DNA from 3 places in the Vibrio penaeicida genome. Region 1 is predicted to be linked to each of the others. Evidence: predicted binding sites of a transcription regulator. Region 1 holds the regulator's gene; each other region holds the start of a gene.
What was found. The regulator CRP, encoded in region 1, controls carbon source genes, mostly activating them, when cyclic AMP is high. The targets are predictions, from matches to a motif close to TGTGANNNNNNTCACA.

Region 1 (6,194 bases):
TTTGGACTGGCACTAAAACGATACGCGCACTTTACATCGCCTATTCGTCGCTACCCCGATCTGTTACTGCATCGTGCTATTAAGTACCTGATTGCCAAGGAAGAAGGTCGCAATACCGATCGCTGGACCCCAACTGGTGGTTTCCATTACTCCTTTGATGATATGGATGTGTATGGTGAGCAGTGCTCCATGACCGAACGTCGTGCTGATGATGCCACGCGTGACGTGTCAGATTGGCTGAAATGTGAATACATGCAAGATCATGTCGGTGAAGAGTTGGATGGCGTGATTGCCAATGTTACGGGCTTTGGTTTTTTTGTACGTCTAACTGAGCTTCACATTGATGGTCTTGTGCATATCTCTTCCCTTGCAAATGATTACTATCAATTTGATCCGATTGGTCAAAGGCTTATTGGTGAAAGCTTCGGTAATATCTATCGTTTAGGCGATGCTGTAAAAGTAAAAGTGTTGTCGGTGAATTTAGACGATCGTCAAATTGACTTTGAATTGGTCGAAACAAGCCGTAAGCTACGCGGAAAAGGCAAAACAGCCAAGAAGCGTGCGGCGCAGTCTGATAAAAAAGCGCACAGTAAAAAGAAGGCAACAGTAAAATCGAGAAAGCCGGGTGCAAAAGCGAAAGCGATGGTTGAACCAACTAAGCGTCCCGATGGTTCGAAAGAGCCTTCCTCTGCGAAAAAGAAGAGTAAATCTGAAAAAGCGCGCAAGAAGAAGTCCCGAGCGAAAAATCGAAAGTCTCAGGGAAAACAGAAATAATCTGAACAGGTCAGGTAATGAGTAACGAATTTATTTATGGCATTCATGCCGTAAAAGCGGTGCTGGAAAAAGATCCGGTGCGCTTTATTGAGGCATACGTTTTAAAAGGTCGTCAAGACGAGCGACTGCTGCCGTTGCTGAATGAATTGCAAAATGTTGGAGTATCCATTCAGCAAATGGGCAGAAAAGCGTTGGATGACAAAGCCAGTGGTGCAAGCCATCAAGGTATCATTGCACGTGTTAAACCCGCTAAGCAATGGAATGAAAATGACTTAGATGGAATCTTAGCTCAACACGAACAGCCGCTTTTATTGGTATTAGATGGCGTAACAGACCCACATAACCTGGGTGCTTGTTTAAGGAATGCCGATGCGGCTGGTGTTGCCGCTGTTATCGTTCCTAAGGATCGTTCATCTCCTTTAACGGCAACGGTAAGTAAGGTCGCATGTGGCGCAGCAGAGACGGTACCGTTAGTGCGAGTCACCAATCTCGCTCGAACCATGCGCGCGTTGCAAGAACAAGGTGTTTGGTTTGTGGGGACGGCAGGTGAAGCCACTCACGACATTTATCAAGCGAAGCTTTCTGGTCCATTGGCGGTTGTTATGGGGGCAGAAGGTGATGGTATGCGACGTTTGACGCGTGAAACGTGTGATGACTTGATTAAGATCCCGATGGCTGGAAGTGTGTCTAGCCTGAATGTTTCAGTAGCTTCTGGAATTTGCTTGTTTGAAGCGGTAAGGCAACGCTCTCTTTAGAGCTTGTTGCCCTCTTCATCAGAGATAAGCAAAAGAAATAAAAAACCACCAACGATGTTGGTGGTTTTTTTTATTCTTAATCGAAACGCTTTCTTTATTAACGCGTTCCGTATACCACGATAGTTTTACCGTGTGCTGAAATCAGGTTTTGCTCTTCCAGCATCTTCAAGATACGACCAACGGTTTCACGTGAACAGCCAACAATCTGACCAATTTCCTGGCGTGTAATCTTGATTTGCATGCCATCTGGGTGCGTCATCGCATCTGGTTGTTTCGCTAAGTTCAGAAGTGTCTGAGCGATACGGCCAGTAACGTCTAGGAAAGCAAGATCGCCTACTTTTTGGCTAGTAGTTTGAAGACGGTTAGCCATTTGAGAAGAAAGGCGCATCAGAATATCAGGGTTAACTTGAATTAACTGACGGAACTTCTTAAACGAAATTTCTGCTACTTCACATGGTGTTTTTGCACGTACCCAAGCGGTACGTTCTTGGTCTTCTTCAAATAGACCAAGTTCACCAATGAAATCGCCTTGGTTGAGGTAAGACAAGATCATCTCTTTGCCTTCTTCATCCTTGATAAGCACGGCAACAGAACCTTTCACGATGTAGTACAGGGTCTCTGCCTTTTCACCCGCATGAATCAGAGTACTCTTAGAAGGGTACTTGTGAATATGACAGTGTGAAAGGAACCACTCTAATGTTGGATCGGTTTGAGGTTTACCTAGAACCATAATATCTTTCTTCCTCTGCAGGGTTTGCTCAGCAGCTTTCCGTATCGACTGAGCCAGATTGAACTGGTCATTTAGAATAGGGTGTTATAGTTGATGCTGCAAGCTATCATATGTTTCGGTTAGAAATAGTATCCTTTTTCTGAAACGATTTCTTGACTTTGATCGGTACACGGCTGGGTTTATCTAAGCAAAAATGTGCACATGATCACGCTATGGCAACTTTGCATACTTTTCTTTTTATCACTAGCCGATTTTACCGGTTTCGATGAGTTGTTGAAGTATCGGTTGGACGATCAGTTCCATGGCAAAACTCATCTTCCCGCCGGGTACAACAAGCGTGTTATGACGCGACATGAATGACCCTTGAATCATAGACAGTAGGTATGGATAGTCGACGTTTTTAATGCCGCGAAGTCGGATGACAACAAAACTTTCATCTAAACTAGGGATGCCTTTTGCGGCAAGAGGATTAGAAGTATCTACAGTAGGGACACGCTGAAAGTTTATGTGTGTACGCGAAAATTGTGGCGTAATGTAGTTTAAATAGTCGTCCATCGAACGCACTATAGAGTCTGTAACCGCTTCTTTAGAGTGCCCTCTGTCGCGTGTGTCTCGCACAAACTTCTGGATCCATTCGAGGTTTACAATCGGTACCATGCCAATCAGTAGATCAACATGTTGGGATACATTGACATCGCCATCCATTACGCCGCCATGTAACCCCTCGTAGAATAGAACATCCGAGTTTTCAGGCAGTTGTTGCCACGGAGTAAATGTACCGGGCATTTGGTTGTAAGGTACCGCTTCATCAAATGAGTGTAAATAACGCCTAACTTGTCCCGAACCTTTTTCACCGTAAGTTCGGAAAAACTGCTCCAATGCGGGGAAGTCGTTTGCTTGAGGACCAAAATAGCTTATATGTCGACCTTGCTCTTTTGCTTTGCGAATTTCCACGTCCATCTCTGGGCGCGTAAATCGGTGAAAGCTATCTCCTTCGACTAACGCTGATTTGACATTCATCATATTGAACATCTTGCGAAACGCTTCAGAAGTGGTGGTGGTTCCCGCGCCTGACGAGCCTGTAACGGCAATGATAGGGTGTTTTGCTGACATGACTGTCCTTGTCTCTAGTTATCGTTATAGGGAATCAGTGTAGGGGAAGCGGTATAAATAATAAACACTGCCCTAATCACGTAATCGAATGAAACACCCATTAGGGGGCACTTTTACTTGAACTCAATGAATCGGAGCTTGAATCAACGCTTGATTTCAGCGACTGGGATGTACTTGTATATCAACCGTTTCATGAAGCTCAGAAAACACGACAACCGCTTGACCACTTTGCAGTTGAGCACGCACATGGTCCACTTTTTCATTTAGGCTGATTTCACTGGCACCGTAATCAGTACCTTCTCTTAGTACGAACTCTTTAATTAAATTCGTGAGTGTATCAGTCTCAATTTGTTCCCAAGGGACGATCATAAATACCTCAAAATTTTATGTCGTCGCAATCTTACCATTAATCGCACTCTGCGCGTTACAGGCTTCCTCTTTTAAGTAATGAGAAAAACGTTCTGGTAATGCTTCTTCTAACCAAAATGTTGGCTTAAAGAGGTGACCACTAACAAATCCTACATGCCCGCCTTTAGGGAGCAAGTGGTACTTTACGTGTTTGGGAAGAGGCGTAGTTGGAATCACCGCTTCTGTCATGAAAGGATCGTCTTGTGCATGAATGATGTCCGTTGGAATCCGAATTCTTTTGAGCATCGGAAGCCCAGAACAGGTTTGATAATAATGGTGTGCATCCTCAAACCCATGTAAGCGAGAGGTAATGACGTCATCGAAATCAAACATGGAATCAATCTCGTTGACTTCTCTTTCTGTCAGGGGCAAGACTTTCTGAACTAAGGGCAGCTTAGCGACGGCATTCTCTTTGAGTGATGAAAGCAGGTAGCTTTGATACACTTTGGAAAAGCCTCGATTAATGCGCTGAGAACATGCCAATAAATCCAGTGGAGCGGACACAACCGATGCCGCATTAAGCAGGGTGTTTTCCGTGTACTTTGCAAGGTAGTTGACCAGCATATTCCCCCCTAAGGAGACACCTACTGCTACTTTTACTTGCCGAGGAAAACGTTGCGTTAGGTGTTCGATGAAAAAGCGAGCGTCCTCTGTTTCACCCGAATGGTAGGCTCGAGGAAGTCGGTTAGGTTCACCACTGCAACCACGAAAATGCATCATTACAGCTAACCACCCTTCTTTCGCAAATGCGTGCATCAATCCATTGGCATAAGGGCTATCAAAACTGCCTTCTAAACCATGAAATAAAATAAATATGGGTTTGGAGGTGTTGGATGTAGGGACTTCACTCCACGCCAGATCAACAAAATCACCATCGGGTAGTTCAAGCCTTTCTCTTATTGGTTCAAACAACGGCTTACGTCGGATAAAGCGTGAGACTAACGTTTGAACGTGCGCATTGCCTAACCCAAATGCAGGTTTAAATGGGGTCATAATGAAAAGTCCGAAATAGGGTTGCTGTGAAGTAATTCTGCCAGAACGTTAAGCCCTTGTTCCAATTGTTGATGAGTAACTGGTGAACTGAGTGATAAACGAATAGCTGGAGGAACGGCACCACCTGGAGGGACAAAAAGCTCCCCTGATTTGATAATGACTTTCCTTGAAGCCGCTTGTTGAACGAAATCACTTAATCGCCATTGCTCTGGAAGCGTTAACCACAAATGGAAACAATCTTTCTGGTAGCTAATATCGAACGAACCAAGGTATTGCTTTGCCAGCGCGAGCCTAACATCCATTTCTTTACGTATGGTGTCTATGACATGTTCGGCTTGGTTGGTTTGTATCATTTGGCATGTTAATGCGGTTAACAGTGGGCTGATCATCCAGCTATGGTTTTGCAATGTCATACTCAATTGCTGATACAAATGATCAGGTGCCTGCACGAAACCTACACGCAGCCCCGGTGCTAAACACTTAGAAAAAGCACCAATATGGATAACTTGTTCTGGCATAGAGTTAACCAAAGGAGGGGGCGCTTGTTTTGGTAATAGACCGTTAACGTCGTCTTCAATAGCAATGACTTGGTATTGTTTACAGACGTCAAGAATGGCTTTACGTCTCTCCACACTCATTGTCGCGGTGGTTGGGTTTTGCAGAGTGGGTGTAAGGTAGATAAAGCGCGCTGACTGGTTCTGTTTGCATGCAGATTTTAAAGCGATAGGCGTAATGCCTTCTTCATCCATTTCTACGCCTTTTAAGGACAACTGGTTTTGCCGCGCCAAACTCAGTAGTCCTGGGTAGGTGAGTTTCTCACATAAAATGGTATCTCCCGCTCGCGTAAATGCGCTTAGTACCATCTGAATCGCGTGTTGTGCTCCGCTACTAAACAACAGCTTTTGAGCTTGCACATGAACCCCTTGGGTTTTCAGCCAGTTGGCTACGATCTTGCGATGTGAATCGATACCTGTAGGTTTTTGGTACAGCATAAATTGATTCAACGCTGCGTTATTGCGAGACAGAGAATTCATTGCTTCCGACAAAATACCGGCTCTATCCAGTAAAGGGGGAATGTTGTAGCCAAAATTACACTCTTCGGCTTCTTCCACACTCTCTTCAAATACCCAACTGGCTTTCGAATTATCTTGAATATAGGTACCAGCACCCACGCGCGCTTCGACCAACCCGCGCCTTTCGGCTTCTGCATAGGCACGCGTAATGGTACCGACTGTAACCCCTAACTTATCCGCTAATGCCCTATGGGTTGGCAGTTTATCGTTAGCACGGATGATGCCTTCTTCTATTTGCAGAGCAATGGCATCCGCCACTTGATGATACAAAGGGGAGGATAGCGTTTTATCGACGATGATTGTTTCAATTGTCATGGTGACAATAAACCTTTTGCACTGAGATTATTC
Region 2 (6,194 bases), 710 kb from region 1:
TGTTTTATATCAAATACGGGATGTTTATAGAATGAATCGGCTTAAATCTTCGTCTTCTACAAATTCACCTAACTTGGATTGCACGTAGGCGGAATCAATTGTCACTGCACTTCCACCTTTCTCAGTGGCTTCAAATGAGATCTCTTCCATCAAGCGCTCCATTACGGTATGCAAACGTCGGGCACCGATATTTTCTGTGGTTTCGTTGACTTGCCATGCTGCGTCAGCAATCTGTGAGATGCCGTCTTCAGTAAAGCTCACATCGACAGACTCCGTCGCCATTAGCGCGGAATATTGCTCAGTCAGAGAAGCTTTAGGTTCGGTTAGAATGCGTTTGAAGTCTTCGCTTGTTAGGGCTTCTAGCTCAACACGAATAGGTAGACGACCTTGCAGTTCTGGGATCAGATCGGATGGCTTCGCTACTTGGAATGCGCCGGACGCGACAAACAGAATATGGTCTGTTTTTACCATGCCGTGCTTGGTCGACACCGTGCTACCTTCGATCAAAGGAAGCAGATCGCGCTGGACACCTTCGCGAGACACATCTGGACCGGAGCTCTCGCCACGTTTACAGATTTTGTCAATTTCATCAATGAAGACAATGCCATTATTTTCTACGTTATAGATGGCTTGTTCTTTCAGTTCTTCTTGGTTGACGAGTTTCGCGGCTTCTTCTTCAGCTAGCGCTTTAAATGCGTCTTTGATCTTCATCTTGCGGCTTTTCTTGGTATCGCCTGCAAGGTTCTGGAACATGCCTTGAAGTTGGTTGGTCATCTCTTCCATACCAGGAGGAGCCATGATTTCCACGCCCATTTGAGGCGCAGCCACTTCAATGTCGATCTCTTTGTCGTCTAGCTTGCCTTCACGCAGCTTCTTGCGGAAAACTTGACGAGTATTGGACTTATCTTCTGTGTTCTCGCTTGAACCCCAGCCTTCACGTGGTGGAGGAAGCAATGCATCCAGAATGCGTTCTTCAGCTTGTTCTTCCGCGCGGAATTTTACTTTTTCCATCGCTTGCTGATGCGTCATTTTGATCGCAACGTCGGTCAAATCACGGATAATGGTTTCGACTTCTTTGCCGACATAGCCTACTTCTGTGAATTTCGTTGCTTCTACTTTCATGAACGGAGCATTGGCTAACTTAGCTAGGCGGCGAGCAATTTCTGTTTTACCCACACCCGTTGGGCCGATCATTAAGATGTTCTTTGGGGTGACTTCAGCTCGCAAGCTTTCTTCGAGCTGCATTCGACGCCAGCGGTTACGAAGCGCAATGGCTACAGCGCGCTTGGCTTTGTCTTGACCGATGATATGACGATTTAATTCGTGAACAATTTCTCTAGGTGTCATTTCAGACATAGGGTAATCCTTATTATTCTTGCGCCGCGGTGTCGAGTTCTTCAACGGTATGATGGTGGTTGGTGAAAACACAAATATCACCAGCAATTTTCAGCGATTTTTCAGCGATTTCACGGGCGTCTAACTCTGTATTTTCGAGCAGAGCAGTGGCTGCGGCTTGCGCAAAGTTACCACCAGAGCCAATGGCGATGAGATCGTTTTCTGGCTGAACCACATCACCATTACCAGTGATGATAAGCGAGGCTGTTTCATCCGCTACGGCGAGTAGAGCTTCAAGTTTTCTTAATGCGCGGTCACTGCGCCAGTCTTTTGCCAATTCAACGGCCGCTTTTGTTAGGTGACCTTGATGCATTTGCAGTTTGCTTTCAAATCTCTCGAAAAGAGTGAAGGCGTCTGCCGTACCGCCGGCAAATCCAGCTAGTACTTTATTATTGTAGAGGCGGCGCACTTTCTTTGCGTTGCCTTTCATTACGGTGTTACCCAACGATACTTGACCGTCTCCGGCGATGACGACTTTATTATTTCGGCGTACAGATACGATAGTAGTCACTTTTATTAACCTATTAATTCGCTCGCGATATAACTCGGATATGAGGGCTGGAGATAAAAAAACAAGGGAGCCAACGGCTCCCTTGTGAATTTAGTCATGAACGCAGTGTTCTATTGCGACTCTTTCCAGATGGCACAAGGCTCTATCTTGGCGCGCTGAAGTTTGTGACGATCGCGCTCTGCATCGCGTTTTTTAACATACGGTCCGAGCACGACACGATACCAGCTACTGCCTTCCTTTTTACGGATCTTACTGCTGATGCCTTGAAAGGCTATATCTACTTTACGTGCTTCTGCTTGCGCGAGCGTTTTATAGGCTCCGCATTGCATTATATATGGAATCTCCGACACCACTTGCTCTTTGGCTTCGACTTGCACTTCTCGCTTTGGAAGTGAATCGACGTATTCCCACTTTTCTTCAGGTGGTGGTGGCAGTGGTTTAGGTTTGCTCACCGGTTTCTTCGGTTTCTGAGCAATCTGAGGTTTGGGTGGTTCAGGATCTTGGCTGAGTATATAAAGCCCATAACCAAACCCGCCAGCAAGTAAAATGGCGATAAGACCTGCTTTCCACGGCTTCTTATTGGATGTTTGTTTTCTGGTAGGCTTCTTTTGCCCACGCCCTCTTCTTACGTAATCTTTATTTGCCACGGTTTAACAGCTTGCAGTCAATAAAAAACGGGTAACATGGTAATCCAGAATTGCTCTGGAAAACCAGTGTTACCAGTGAAAAGCTTGCAGGTGAGTCCACTTTCGACGTGTTAAGTTCTTGGTGGAGCGGCGCTTTCTCGGATTTTCAAGTGTGTTTCCAACAGGCGTGAACCTGCGTGAACGTCACGACCTTTCAAGATTTCAAGCAGCATCAGCATGGCTTGTCGACCGATTTCATAGCGTGGCTGCGTGATGGTCGTTAGTGGAGGGTCGCAGAATTCAGCAAACTGAATATCATCGAAGCCTACAACGGATAAATCTTGAGGTACTTTTAATCCTGCGGCTTTTGCTCCTTTGATTGCTCCAATTGCCATGGCGTCGTTATGACAGAAAACAGCGGTTGGTGGCTCTGGTAACGAAAGCAATTTGGTGACTGCCTTGTGACCAGACTCAAAGGTGAAATCTCCCATCTCTTTATAAGTGGGGTTCATCGTTATGCCAGCTCTTCTCAGCGCTTGCTGATACCCTTGGTTTCTAAACTGGCAAAGCGCAGCATCGTCTGGCCCTGAAATCTGAGCAATCTTGGAGTGGCCCATTTGCGTCAAATAGTTCACCGCCTCGAAAGAAGATGTTAGGTTATCAATATGGACTGTCGGCAATTCCAGTTCCGGTGCAAATTCACAAGCCATCACCAGTGGTGGCAGGTTTTTTTGTTCCGGTTTGCTGACATCGAATGGCAAGTGCGTACCCAAAAGCAACATGCCATCGGCTTGTTTAGTGAAAACCAAGTTGACCAACGAGCTTTCTCGTTTCTTTTGCTGACCGCTGTCCCCCAACAGTACGAGATATCCATTTTCCACAGCTACATCTTCAATGCCACGAATGATCTCAGTGAAATAGGAGTCACAGATGTCAGGTACAATTGCAACGATGGTTTTGGATTCATTACGTCGTAAGTTTCTTGCCAGTGAATTCGGTGAATAACCAGCTTCCAAAACGGCGCTCTCTACACGTTTACGCGTAGTAGATGAAACCTTCTCAGGGTTCATCAGAGCTCGTGATACGGTTGCAGTAGAAACTCCTGCTAGCTGGGCAACATCCTTCATTGTCGCCATAGTAAGTTGTCCTCTTTATTTTTCATGGCTGTAATAGCATCTATAAGATTTATATCTAGCGCTGACGTGAGCAACTTTTTTATTGGATATTTTATGCTCTAAATTAAGATTAATTTACGGGCAGATTAACAAATTTTGCATAAGTAGCGTGACATCAATCACATAGGATCATATTCATTTTCTCAAACTAGCTACAAAATACCGTTGAGTAACAGAACTGACATCACATCAATTTACAGAGATTTTACTTCTAACTAAGATCTTGGGGCTCAATATCGGTTGTCCATCGCACTTTTTTTGCCAATGGCAGTGCGTCTATGACGACCTTTGAACTGTACAACAATTTTTGCATTAAAGATCGTGACGGAGCTTGCAATATTAGTTGCCAACGCGACTTGCCAGCGCGTCTAGCTAATGGTGCGGGCATTGGACCTAATACCATGCATTCTCTGTTGAAAATTGGATTAGATTCAATGGTTTGTCTTACTTGTCTTAGGAATTGCTCACCCGTTTCTTCATGATTTGCTTCAGCGCGAAATAAGGTAAGAAAAGTGTAAGGTGGCAGTAAGGCAAGCTTCCTTTCTTCAAGTGCTGTTTGAGCAAAATGTCCATACCCTTTATGAAGAAGAGCTTGCAGTAACTGATGTTCAGGATGGTGTGTTTGTAAGATGACTTCCCCTGCTTTGCTGGCTCGACCTGCACGCCCTGCCACTTGAATAAAGAGCTGAGCTAGCCTTTCGGAAGCTCTAAAGTCACTGCTGTACAACGAGCTATCAACATCAATCAGCGCAACGAGCGTGACGTCTGGAAAATGGTGACCTTTCGCCAGCATTTGCGTGCCAATCAGGATTTGATATTCGTTATTCCGAATGGATTTCAAGGCACTCTCTAGGCTGCCTTTACGTCGGGTACTGTCCCTGTCTATTCGGATTGCTTTGAATTCGGGAAACAAGCTGGCAAGTTGTTCTTCCAACTGCTCTGTGCCAACACCGACGGATACCAATTGTGTCGAGCCGCAGCCTTGGCACTGATGCAAGACTGGATGTTGAGCACCACAGTGGTGGCATCGCATTTCTCGACTATTTTGATGAAATGTATAGTAGGCATCGCAACGGTGGCATTCGGCAATCCACCCACATTCATGACACATGAGGGCAGGTGAGTAGCCTCGGCGATTGAGGAATAGCATGACTTGGTTGCCAGCCGTTAAGTGCTTGCGCATTTCGGCAATCAATGGGGCGGATAAGCCGCTCTCAAGGTATAGCCCTTTTACGTCCAGCACTTTATTGGTTGTGGGCATGGCGGCACCAGCGCGGTTAGCCAAGGTTAAGTGATGATATTTACCATTCAATGCATTGTGGAGAGTTTCGAGAGCAGGGGTTGCACTGCCTAATATGACAGGAATCTTCTCTTTAGCCGCTCGCATCACCGCAACATCTCTAGCGTGATAACGCAAACTGTCTTGTTGTTTATATGAAGCGTCGTGTTCTTCGTCGACAATGATGATGCCAAGATCGGCAAACGGCGTCAGTAATGCAGAGCGAGTCCCGATGACAATACCGGCGTGTTTATCACGTGCCGCTAACCAAGCATTCAAACGTTCGGTATCGTTTAATCCTGAATGAATAACTTCTACTGGGACATTAAAGCGACGTTTGAATCGATTGATGGTTTGCGGTGTTAATCCAATCTCTGGTACCAAAACCAGTGCCTGCCTTCCTTTATCGAGAACGGGCTTAATCATATTCAAGTAAACTTCGGTTTTACCCGAACCAGTAACCCCTTCCAACAGAAAACAGCCAAAGTCCTTATGGCTATTTACAGCTGCAATCGCAACAGATTGCTCTTCGTTGAGCTTGGGCTTTTCCTCAGTGCTTTCTACTTGCTTTGTCCAATCTAAGGCAACAGGCTTACTTTCTATTTGTTCTACCCAGCCTTTCTCTTGCAAGGTTTTCAATACCTGGCTGGATATTTCGTTGTCGAGCATCACTTGATGGGGAACAGTTCCGTTTGCGAGTAAGTGCATTGCTTTTGCTTGCTGAACGGCTCGACCAAACCCGCTCATGATTTGGTCTTTACCAGAGGAAGTAATAACCCATTCTTTTAAAGTACTGAAGTTGGCAGGCTTTCCCTTCCTTAATAAAGCAGGCATAGCATTCGCTAACGTGTCACCTAGTGGATAGAGATAAAATTGGCTGCACCACTGCAGTAATGCGTACAGAGAACCTTGCCAAACCGGTGACTCATCAAGTACTGCTTTAATTCCCTTTAGCTGATGAACGGGAAACTCAGACTGGCTGACGAGCTCCGTTACAATACCAACCAAAGTTTGCCTGCCAAAAGGTACGCTCACGCGACCGCCAATCACTGGAAATTGATGGGGGGCAATTAGGTAATCAAATTGCTTGTCCAATGGTACGGGCAAAGCGACTCTGGCAATAGAAGGGCGCATAAATCTTTTATAAAGAACCTGATAGGAATAAAGTGAGTATAACTGAGTAAGATTCGCTAAGTAACCTATCCATC
Region 3 (6,194 bases), on a different replicon from region 1:
CATACCCATAAGATAAACCAGCGCTGCCGTAGATATCGATACAGTCTGTTAGCGAATACGTTATTTTTGGCGCTGCGTTCAAAACAACAGAGCTAATTTCTTCCACTTCGTAAAGGGAAGACGTGTCTGACTTTTTCTTTGAGTTGTAATGAATATCGCCAGACAGCGCAACGCCCAAATAAATATCCTCCGCCTCAGCCCAACTTGAGGTCATACGCGAGTATTCAAGCGACAAAGATCGCCCTACCAATTCATAATCGCCAACACTCGCCACTTTAGACTGGAAACTGGATCCGCCAACCTTGGCAGTAAATAATTGATAAGCCTCTGGGCGCTTTTCTGCACTAGCATGTGAGGATAATGCGACTGCACTGGCAAAAACTAAAGCAAACTGTTTTTTCAAAACAATATCCAAATAATCTGACTGGGTTATGTTTAAAGAAGTTGAGCTTTGCAAGAAAATCTTCCAACAATGGCACCAAATTCTCATGATTGATTGAGCGCGCGAGATTCTACACAACTTATATGCATATCAATAGAGTGATTTATGAATTTTCGCTGAACAAATTACCTCTTATTTTCATTACGTGATTTAGAACACCTTATTATCCTCGGTACTAACTAGGCTCAGGCGTTTAAATGCGCATGTAAATTAATTGTTACAGATTATGATTTCGAGAAATTGGTGGATTTGTAGACGACCATTTACTTTTCATCGATAGTTACCACATCAACGCAACATATTTGCAACATCGTGGTGACTTATGACTAAGCAGAGCAAATATCAATCAAAGAAAGCGGACGAAAACGGTGTCATTCGGTGGACTGACGAAGAAAATAGCGTGTGGCAGACACTCATTCACAGGCAACTTAACTGTATTAAAAACAGAGCGTGCCATGAGTACATGGAAGGACTAAATAAGCTAAACCTTCCACAGGAACGTATTCCACAACTTCACGAAATTAATTCTGTACTCTCTTCAGAAACGGGGTGGCAATGCGAAGCGGTACCGGCCTTAATAAGCTTCGACAAGTTTTTCGAAATGTTGTCTGAACGAAAGTTTCCAGTTGCCACTTTTATTCGTAAAAGAGAAGAAATGGAATACCTTCAAGAACCTGATATTTTCCATGAAATATTTGGTCATTGTGCGATGCTGACTCACCCAGCCTTTGCTGCTTTTACCCACTCTTACGGTAAATTAGGGCTAAAGGCTTCTAAAGAAGACAGAGTTTATCTTGCCCGTTTGTATTGGTTCACAGTCGAATTTGGCCTGATTAAAAATAGCAGCGGAGTCAGCATATATGGTGGTGGAATACTTTCTAGCCCAGGTGAAACTCAATACGTTTACAGCGACCAGCCCGTATTCGCTCCACTAAACCCACTTGATGTTTTGCGAACCCCATACCGAATCAACATCATGCAACCAAAATACTTTTACATCGACAAAATTAGCGAGCTTTTCGACATAGCTAATCTTGATATTATGTCGCTTATTAAACACGCCAAATCACTGGGTCTACATTCGCCCATGTATGAACTTGAACACGATTAAGGAAAAATCATGTCAGAAGCACTGTTAGAGTCATCTTGCGAAGCGTGCCGTTTTGATGCGCCACAAGTTGAAACCGAAGAAGCCAAGGAGTTATTAAGCCAAATCCCCGATTGGCGACTCATCAATGTGAACGGTATTTCACAACTCGAAAGAGTCTATACATTTAAAAACTTTAAACTCGCTTTAGCGTTTACTAATCGCATTGGTGATATGGCTGAAGAAGAAGGGCACCATCCAGCACTGACAACCGAATGGGGAAAAGTGACCGTTCAATGGTGGAGTCACTCGATCAAAGGTCTCCATAAAAATGATTTTATCTGCGCAGCAAAAACAGATTCGCTGCTCTAAACAGTTTTACTCGTAACCTCAGGTTTGCATTGTAAGCCTCGAGGTTATGACGCTCCCTCGTCCTCAAACAATTCCCCCTTTACCCATAAGCCACATAATCAAAAGCGCTCGATATTAGCGCTAATTTGACCCCCAGATGATTCTCTAGTGACAAATACGTCACCTTTTAGTTCGTACACTAAACTTTAGAATTCAACCATTCTAATCACATAATGCGTGACAGTGATCTCATTAATACTAATAAAATGAGTTCAGCTTGATTTGATCTCTAAATAATGTACCCTTCTGCGAAGCAATAATGTTTAGACCTCTAAAGGAATGTGTGGCATCAAATGACAATTGCAGCCCCATGGGTAGAATTAGACAAGGCAAAAACAAAGTGGATATTTCGCAACCCAAACAAAAAGGACGGCGATGATATTCACCAGCTTATAGAGAGCTGTCCTCCTCTAGACACCAACTCCTCCTATTGTAATTTCTTACAGTCCTTTCACTTCAAAGACACATGTATCGTCGCTGAATTTGATGGTGAACTGGCGGGGTTCATTTCCGGTTATTGTAAACCTAGCTCACCGAAGGACTTGTTTGTTTGGCAAGTTGCCGTCTCCCCAAATCACAGGGGAAAAGGGCTGGCATTTTCAATGTTGAAAGCGCTATTGAAAAGAGAAAGCTTGAAAGCGATAGAGTGCGTGGAAACGACGATTACCGAATCAAATCAGGCTTCTTGGAGTCTGTTTAAGAAATTAGATAAAGAAAACGGGAACACCGGAAGCAAAACCATATTTTTGGATGAAGCCGAACATTTCAAAGGCAAGCACGATACCGAATATTTGTATCGCATCCCTCTACTTAAAATTTAACCCAAGGAAAAAGCGGTCCCACAATGGATATCTTTAAGAAAAAGGAATCTAAAGTCAGATCCTATTCAAATAACTTTCCAGTTGTTTTTCAAAAAGCGCAAGGTAGTTGGCTAGAAACAGAAAATAACAATAAGTATTTAGATTTTCTTGCTGGCGCAGGGTCTCTAAACTACGGACATAACAACCCAGTTTTGAAAGATGCTTTACTGACATACATAGCTAACGACGGCATTACACATGGCTTAGACATGCATTCTGAAGCCAAAGCGGAATTTCTACACGCATTAGACATGCATATCTTTGCACCACGCAATCTGGACTATAAAGTGCAGTTCACTGGTCCTACTGGAACCAATGCGGTCGAAGCTGCATTAAAACTCGCCAGAAAATTCACTGGTCGACAAAACGTTGTTGCGTTTACGAACGGATTCCACGGTTGTTCTATAGGTGCTCTTGCAGCAACAGGTAACCAACACCACCGTGGCGGTGCAGGAATGGCGCTCACTGGTGTAACTCGTATACCCTTCGAAAATTATGCCAACGTCGATGGGCTCGCGTTATTCGAAACCATGCTTTCAGACAACTCAAGTGGTCTCGATATGCCTGCTGCCGTTCTACTTGAAGCGGTTCAAGGAGAAGGAGGCTTAAACGTTGCCAGCAACGTATGGTTGCAAAAACTGAGCGCCATTTGTAAAAAACATCAAATCTTGCTGATTGTCGACGATATCCAAGCCGGCTGCGGACGCACTGGTACATTCTTCAGCTTTGAGCCTTCTGGTATCAAGCCTGATCTCGTGACTTTATCTAAATCCATTAGCGGGTTTGGTTTGCCAATGGCGGTTGTACTGCTTAAACCTGAGTTGGATGTTTGGAACCCAGGAGAGCACAACGGTACGTTTCGTGGCAACAACCATGCTTTCGTTACCGCAACAAAAGCGTTGGAACTGTATTGGACAGACAATCAGTTCGAACAACACATCTCTGAACGCGCTAGCCAAATTCACAAACACTTAGAACAATCACTTCTTAACTTCCCTCACTTATTTGAAAGAATAAAAGGTCGCGGAATGATGATTGGTATCGAGTGTAAAAGCCCTGATGTCGCTGGTCTTATTACTCGAAATTGCTTTGATCGCGGTATGATCATCGAGACTGCGGGACCGAATGACGAAGTTGTTAAATTCTTCTGCCCTCTCACGATTACAGAGGCTGAACTGGCTCAAGGCTTAGAAATATTTGAAGCGTCTTCTGAAGCAGCCGCTCAACAGATAGTAAAGAAAGCATCTTAGGAATTTAGAATGATTGTTAGAACTTTGGAAGAATGTCAAAACAGCGAGCGCCGTGTCGTATCAGACAACTGGGAAAGCGTCCGCATGTTGCTTAAAGATGACAAGATGGGCTTTTCGTTTCATATCACTACTATTTATGAAAATACGGAAACTCACATCCACTATAAAAATCATCTTGAGTCTGTTTACTGCATGAGCGGTGAAGGCGAAATCGAGGTAATTGGCGGTAAAACTTATCCAATTAAACCAGGTACGCTTTACATTCTCGACAAACATGATGAGCACTACCTAAGAGCGTACAAAGATAAAGAAATGGTAATGGCTTGTGTATTCAACCCGCCGATTACTGGCAACGAAGTTCATGACGAAAACGGCGTATACCCAATTGTAGAGTAACTCGCACCACGAATATCCATGCGGTCTTAAGCACGCTATGCGTTAAGATCGCATTCTTTAAACTAATCTTTTCACTTTTTTCAGCCAATTCCATTCCAAATAAAGCCAACCAGTTACCACCTTTCAACAAACTTACCCATTCCCAATGTCACGATAAAGCTGATGCCCACAAGCCAATGAAAAATAACTGTAGGGGTTGAAAGACGATTACTCATATATCACCTATGTTTGTATGGTTTTATTATGAGTAAATCATGCCCAACAACCAGTTAAAGTTCGATACCGTATCGTGTAAAGTTATGTAAATGTACTTAAAAGGCTCATAAATTTTACATTATCTCGTTTAAGAGATAAGTCGCGTGTTTCAAACTTAAAATCGCGTCTAATAAAAGAGCCGCTAAAAAGCGGCTCGATACAAATAGAAGATAAAAAGTTTAAGATAGAGTTAACTCATTCTTAGACAAAAATTCGATAGCATCCTGGCAGTTGTTCTTGGCCGCCTTGTACATATACTCAATGGCATGATCTTCATCTACTGCGCCGCCTTCTCCGCTGAACAACATTTGAGCAAGCATGTATTGTGCTTTTGGAACATTTAGATCGGCGGCACCATTTAAATACGTTCTCGCTTTCGCCATATCCTCAAACACACCAATTCCACTGGCGTATACGGTATAAAGGATCATCGCAGCATTAGTATTTTTTCCGCCATACGATCGTTTCAGCCAAAAGATACCTTCACTCTCGTTTTTCTCAGCCCCCAAGCCTACGAGCCGACCTACTCCTGTAAACAACTGGGCAACAGGTGAACCACGATAAGCATACTCAACAATGATGTTTACATTTACTAAAGCGTTGTCCACTCTTCTAGCTAGAAGCGCTTCCATGAAATCTTTATTGAGTAAATTTGCGCTGTCTTTGAAAAACTCATTAGATTCACGTTTAAGATCTTCATCATTTAATTCTTTTCGAATCAAAGAAGTGATAAATCTTTTCACTTTTTCTATGTCTGACAATTCCATGATCCTGAGTCTTAACCTTCGGTAGAGCCAAAAGTATGTCACGAAAACGTAAAATCTAGGTTAACGTTATACATTAATGCTAAGTAACTCGCATTCTCAACTTAGACCCGTGTACATCGTCTGAAGAGGCACCTAGGTATCGTGATGAAAAACACAGACTCATAGATGCCTCCAATGGTTTACCTTGCTGAATTACTTCGCATTACCCTCATTTTCCTGGGGCTTTTTCGGTGGGTTACTTGAAGAACGCTGCCAATTAACGCCTGAGCTGGGTTGGTAAGAAGGTCCTCTTGGGCTTCCTCTATGACCACCACCATTTGAGCTATGACTTCTATTCATGTTGCCTCCTTGTAAACATTTTAAGCGAGCAAACAAAGTGCAATGTGCACCAATTCAGTCTAAGTGAGTACTCCGATAAAATATGAGAGCAAACTTGCAGTTGGCCGGAGCTTCTAATAGCAGAGATAAGACAAAGCTCATTTACTTTGATCTACCCAAATTACGAAATAAAGATCGATAGCATGACGTGACCACTACCGATCTTTATACACGCCTAAAACATAACGGATGCTCAACCTAAATCAGTAAATCGCTAACTTCTCTTCTCGGAGATTCAGGTGTGGGTTTCGCTTTGCCCAGCCTAAACACCATTTGCACTGTATGCGCTTTGTGTACATTAAAGTGCTGTTTGAAGCTTTCTTGTAATGGAAGCATATCTTGATATTC

Region 2: the regulator CRP is predicted to act here: its motif matches at 3,816-3,831, upstream of cytR (DNA-binding transcriptional regulator CytR).
Region 3: the regulator CRP is predicted to act here: its motif matches at 2,117-2,132, upstream of ectA (diaminobutyrate acetyltransferase).

The regions. Positions count from the first base shown of each region.
Region 1 covers NZ_AP025144.1:384,617-390,810, forward strand. Annotated here, with positions in the region: gene rnr (ribonuclease R) at 1-774, shown strand, start outside; gene rlmB (23S rRNA (guanosine(2251)-2'-O)-methyltransferase RlmB) at 792-1,529, shown strand; gene crp (cAMP-activated global transcriptional regulator CRP) at 1,627-2,259, opposite strand; gene LDO37_RS01875 (phosphoribulokinase) at 2,503-3,372, opposite strand; gene LDO37_RS01880 (YheU family protein) at 3,529-3,741, opposite strand; gene LDO37_RS01885 (hydrolase) at 3,757-4,773, opposite strand; gene LDO37_RS01890 (aminotransferase-like domain-containing protein) at 4,770-6,161, opposite strand.
Region 2 covers NZ_AP025144.1:3,810,711-3,816,904, reverse strand. Annotated here, with positions in the region: gene hslU (HslU--HslV peptidase ATPase subunit) at 25-1,356, opposite strand; gene hslV (ATP-dependent protease subunit HslV) at 1,370-1,906, opposite strand; gene LDO37_RS17065 (SPOR domain-containing protein) at 2,017-2,553, opposite strand; gene cytR (DNA-binding transcriptional regulator CytR) at 2,664-3,668, opposite strand; gene priA (primosomal protein N') at 3,919-6,120, opposite strand.
Region 3 covers NZ_AP025145.1:1,232,990-1,239,183, forward strand. Annotated here, with positions in the region: gene LDO37_RS23760 (outer membrane beta-barrel protein) at 1-403, opposite strand, end outside; gene phhA (phenylalanine 4-monooxygenase) at 765-1,553, shown strand; gene LDO37_RS23770 (4a-hydroxytetrahydrobiopterin dehydratase) at 1,563-1,901, shown strand; gene ectA (diaminobutyrate acetyltransferase) at 2,234-2,761, shown strand; gene ectB (diaminobutyrate--2-oxoglutarate transaminase) at 2,785-4,050, shown strand; gene LDO37_RS23785 (ectoine synthase) at 4,060-4,446, shown strand; gene LDO37_RS23790 (tetratricopeptide repeat protein) at 4,881-5,462, opposite strand; gene LDO37_RS23795 (hypothetical protein) at 5,661-5,807, opposite strand; gene LDO37_RS23800 (Acg family FMN-binding oxidoreductase) at 6,045-6,194, opposite strand, start outside.